Regions from separate parts of the Streptomyces sp. NPDC059092 genome, predicted to be linked through region 1. Evidence: riboswitches for the same ligand, from Rfam matches in the RefSeq annotation. Region 1 holds a riboswitch; the other holds the start of a gene.
What was found. Region 1 has a riboswitch for glycine ahead of gcvT (glycine cleavage system aminomethyltransferase GcvT). Riboswitches for the same ligand answer to the same signal wherever they lie in the genome.

Region 1 (2,385 bases):
TCGTGTCCGGCGCCGTCAGGGCGGGTGCGTCACTCCGTGTTCCGCGCCGGTAAGAAGGCGATCCGCTCCAGCGCGCCCGCCGCGTCCCTGTCCAGCAGCACGGCGCCGGCGCACCCGGCGGGGAGCCGGCCCGCCTCGGCGTCCGTGAGCAGCCGGCCGACCGCGCCGCGGTGGCGTGCGAAGGCGTACCCCGAGACGCCCCGGCCGCGCTCGCGCTGGCCCGCCCTGGCGGTCTCCGGCGCCACGTCCAGCAGGAGCAGATGCAGCCGGCGCCCGCGCGCGCCGGCCTCCCGGGCGAGCCAGCGCCTTACCCACCTCTGCGTACCGCAGTCGTGCACGACCAGGCTCGCGCCGGAGCGCAGCGCGCGCCGGAGCCCCGCGTAGTGCGCCGTCCGTACGAGGGGGCGGTAGACGGCGTACGGCAGCGCGGGCGGCATCAGCCGCGCCCAGCGGTCCCGCGCGTCCTGGGAGTCGATGCCGCCGCCCTCGGCTGCCCGCCGGATCAGCGTGGACTTCCCGCTGCCTGGCAGCCCGGAGACGACGACGAGGTCCCCCGCGTCGAAGTCCAGCCCGTCGGGCCCTCCTCCCGGCCCCAGCCCCCGCAGATCGCGCACGGCCGGCGCGGCGGACGGGCCCACCGGCCCAGCAGGGCCCACCCCGGCGGGGTCCACCACCGGGCCTTCCCCGACCGTTCTCACGCCCTGCTGTGCGGGCACACCCGCGGTCGTGGCACACGCGCCGGACCCCTGCGAGATCATCGCCGTCCCCCTGTCAGCTCAGTCCGTGTCAGCTCAGTCCGTCTGGCCCATGACTCTTGCCCATGGAGTGTAAAGACTTGGTAATGTCCCGCAAGCCTCTCACCCGTACCCGCGACGTGCACGGTCCGCCGCGCGGCGACGCGCGGGACCGACCGCGCGGCTGCGTACCGACCGGCCGCGCCGCTCCGTCGCGGCCCGTGCGATGATGTGCCCGCCAACTGCATACCGGCCGTTTGAATCCGCGCGGGAGAGTCCCGGTCACCGTGTGCGCCGGGCGCCGAAGGAGCAAGAACCTCCCTTGAATCTCTCAGGCCCCGTACCGCGTGGATGAGGCAGATCTGAAAAGCGGGCCGCGTCGTCGCGGCTCCACCCAAGGTGCAAGTCATGCCCTCCATACGCGAGGTCGTGATGAACCTCTCAGGTTCCGATGACAGATGGGGAGGATCGTCCTCGCCGTCATGCCCTGGGAGCCACACCGATGAGCCCTGTCCCCCCGAGCAGCACCCCCCGTCGCACCGCCCTCGACGCCACGCACCGCGCGCTGGGCGCGACCATGACCGACTTCGCGGGCTGGGACATGCCGCTGCGCTACGGCAGTGAGCGCGACGAGCACACCGCGGTCCGTACCCGCGCCGGGCTCTTCGACCTCTCCCACATGGGCGAGATCACCGTCACGGGGCCGGACGCCGGACGCCTGCTCGACCACGCGCTGGTCGGCAACATCGGCGCCGTGGCCGTGGGCCGGGCCCGCTACACGATGATCTGCCGGGAGGACGGCGGGATCCTGGACGACCTGATCGTCTACCGCCTCGGCGAGGACACGTACATGGTCGTCGCCAACGCCTCCAACGCCCTGACCGTCCTGGACGCGCTCACCGCCCGCGCCACGGGGTTCGACGCCGCAGTACGGGACGACCGCGACGCGTACGCGCTGCTCGCCGTCCAGGGCCCCGAGTCCCCCGGCATCCTCAAGTCGCTGACCGACGCCGACCTGGACGGGCTCAAGTACTACGCGGGCCTGCCCGGCACCGTCGCCGGGGTCCCCGCCCTCATCGCGCGGACCGGATACACCGGGGAGGACGGCTTCGAACTCTTCGTCGAGCCCCGGCACGCGGAGGAGCTGTGGAAGGCGCTCACCGAGGCCGGCGCGGGCGTCGGACTGGTGCCCTGCGGGCTCTCCTGCCGTGACACCCTCCGCCTGGAGGCGGGCATGCCGCTGTACGGGAACGAGCTGTCCACCGCGCTCACCCCGTTCGACGCGGGCCTCGGCCGGGTCGTGAAGTTCGACAAGACGTCGAACGACGGCGACTTCGTCGGGCGCGCGGCGCTGGAGGCGGCTGCCGAGCGCGCCGCGTCCGCCCCGCCGCGCAAGCTGGTCGGCCTGATCGCCGAGGGCCGCCGCGTCCCGCGCTCCGGATACCCGGTGGTCGCCGGGGGCGCCGTCGTGGGCGGCGTCACGTCCGGCGCACCGTCGCCGACGCTGGGCCGGCCGATCGCCATGGCGTACGTGGACGCCGCGCACGCCGCGCCCGGTACGGCGGGGGTCGGGGTGGACATCCGCGGCTCCCAGGAGCCGTACGAGGTCGTGGCGCTGCCGTTCTACAAGCGCCAGAAGTGATACGGACGT
Region 2 (2,385 bases), on a different contig from region 1:
TCGCGGGTCTGGAGCGCGAGCCGGTACGCCTTGTGGCCGTCGGCGTCGACGGAGACGCCGACGAGGCGCCCCGGCAGGCTGCGCGCGAACTTCTCCCGTACGGCCATGAAGCCGGCGTGCGGTCCGCCGAAGCCCATGGGGACCCCGAAGCGCTGCGTGGTGCCGACGGCGATGTCGGCGCCCAGCTCACCGGGCGGGGTGAGGAGCGTCAGCGCGAGCAGGTCGGCGGCGACGGTGACGACCGCGCCCAGCTCGTGCGCCCGCTCGATCACGGGCCCGAGGTCCCGCACGGCCCCGGAGGCGCCCGGGTACTGGAGCAGTACGCCGAAGACGCCTCGCTCGGCGGTCTCGGCGGGGATGCCCTCACCGAGGTCCGCGACGACGACCTCGACACCGGTCGGTTCGGCGCGGGTGCGGATCACGGCGATCGTCTGCGGCAGGGTCTCGGCGTCGACCAGGAAGACACCGCCCTTGACCTTGCCGACGCGGCGGGAGAGCGCCATGGCCTCGGCGGCGGCCGTGGACTCGTCCAGCAGGGAGGCGCCGGAGGTCGGCAGCCCCGTCAGCTCGGCCACGACGGTCTGGAAGTTGAGCAGGGCCTCCAGCCGGCCCTGGGAGATCTCGGGCTGGTAGGGCGTGTACGCGGTGTACCAGGCCGGGTTCTCCATCACGTTGCGCAGGATCACCGGCGGGGTGAACGTGCCGTAGTAGCCCAGCCCGATCATGGGCGCCAGGACCTCGTTGCGATCGGCGAGGGAGCGCAGCTCGGCGAGGACCTCGGCCTCGGTCCGGGCGTCCGGGAGGTTCAGCGCCTCCGCGCTCTTGATCGCGTCGGGCACCGCGGCGGCGGTCAGCTCGTCGAGCGAGCCGTAGCCGACCTGCGCGAGCATCTTGGCCTGCGCCCCCGCGTCGGGGCCGATATGGCGCTGTTCGAAGGGGATGCCTCGCTCCAGGTGGGCGAGCGGGGTGCGGTGGGCGTTCATGTGCGGAGGCCTCCTGGTCTGCCACGACCTGCGAGGGCACCACGGCGCGGGTGCCCTGAACGGCCTCCCCCTCTGTCATCTCGACCTGAGAGCTTCACCGGTCCGCTGTAGAGCGGTCCGGCTTTCACCGTCGGTGAGGGCGGATGCCGTACGGTCCGGCGCCCGCCCTGCTTTCCAGAGTGACCTCGTCCGCGCGGTACGGGGGCCTGAGAGATTCCGGGGAGGATTTGCTCCTTCGGCGCCTCCGGTGGGCTCACCGGAGAACTCTCCCGCACGGGGTCAGCAGCCGCTTGCCAGCCTACCAGCGGGATCATCCGGACAACTTTCGAGTGGCCGTCGCCCCGGTTCTGCACTTTTGTAGTGCTTACGAGCAGTTGCGACCCGCTGGAGGGACCGTGGAGACCGATATCGATCCGCGCAGCCTGATAGGACGCAAGGCGTACGACCGTGAGGGGCGCAAGCTCGGCACGGTCGACGAGGTCTATCTCGACGATGCCACCGGCACCCCCGAATGGGCCGCCGTCCGCACCGGGCTCTTCAGCCGTGACGCGTTCGTCCCCCTCGCCCCCAGCACCCTGGTGGCGGAGGGGCTGCGGGTGCCGTTCGAGCGCGCGCTGATCAAGGACGCCCCCGATTTCGGTGTCGGCCGCCATCTCTCCCCCGAGCAGGAGCTTCAGCTCTACCACCACTACGGCCTCGCCCTCCCGGACCCGCCGGAGGACCCCGCGGCCCTCTCGGAACGGGACTCGGAGCGGAACTTCGGGCGGCTGGCGGGCCAGGACGACTGACGCGGCTGCCCCGTCTCCGGCACCAGGGGCAGTGGCTCCGAGAGTTCCAGATCGGGATCGTCGGCCCAGAACGTCCGCACCCACCCCGGTGCGGACCCGGGCTCCTCGAACCGTACGGTGACTCTCCGCAGCCCGCTGCCCTGCACCCAGCCGGGGCCGAACTCGGCATGGCGCACATCGTGCCCGGCCGGAAACCGCCGCTCCTCGGGCGGCTCGGAATCCCCGGAAGGCACAGGCGCGGGCATCGCGCCCTCTTCCACGGCCGCCACCCCGTCCTCCGGTGGTGCGTGCCCCTCCCCCGCACCGCGAGACGCCGCGGCGTCTCCCCGCCCCGCCTCACCGGGCGGGGCGGCGTGCTCCGCCGCCTCCCGTTCCCGGGCGGCGGCCTGCGCGAAGAGATCCTCCTGCGTGAAGTCGGCGAGCCCGGTCACCCCCACCCCGAGCAGCCGTACGCCGCCTGTGGTGTCCACGGACTCCAGAAGGCGCCCCGCGGCCTCCCGCACCACTCCCAGGTCGTCCGTGGGTCCTCTGAGCGTCTCCGAGCGGGTCAGTGTGGAGAAGTCGTACCTGCGCACCTTGAGGACCACGGTCCGGCCGGAGTGCCCGGACGCCCT

Region 2: another riboswitch for glycine. It lies ahead of gcvP (aminomethyl-transferring glycine dehydrogenase); the one in region 1 lies ahead of gcvT (glycine cleavage system aminomethyltransferase GcvT).

The regions. Positions count from the first base shown of each region.
Region 1 covers NZ_JBHZEJ010000002.1:32,021-34,405, forward strand. The annotation lists gene ACFXPL_RS01645 (AAA family ATPase) at 30-758, opposite strand; glycine riboswitch at 993-1,090, shown strand; gene gcvT (glycine cleavage system aminomethyltransferase GcvT) at 1,237-2,376, shown strand.
Region 2 covers NZ_JBHZEJ010000109.1:9,588-11,972, reverse strand. The annotation lists gene gcvP (aminomethyl-transferring glycine dehydrogenase) at 1-983, opposite strand, end outside; glycine riboswitch at 1,168-1,265, opposite strand; gene ACFXPL_RS35595 (PRC-barrel domain-containing protein) at 1,379-1,771, shown strand; gene ACFXPL_RS35590 (DNA polymerase IV) at 1,672-2,385, opposite strand, start outside.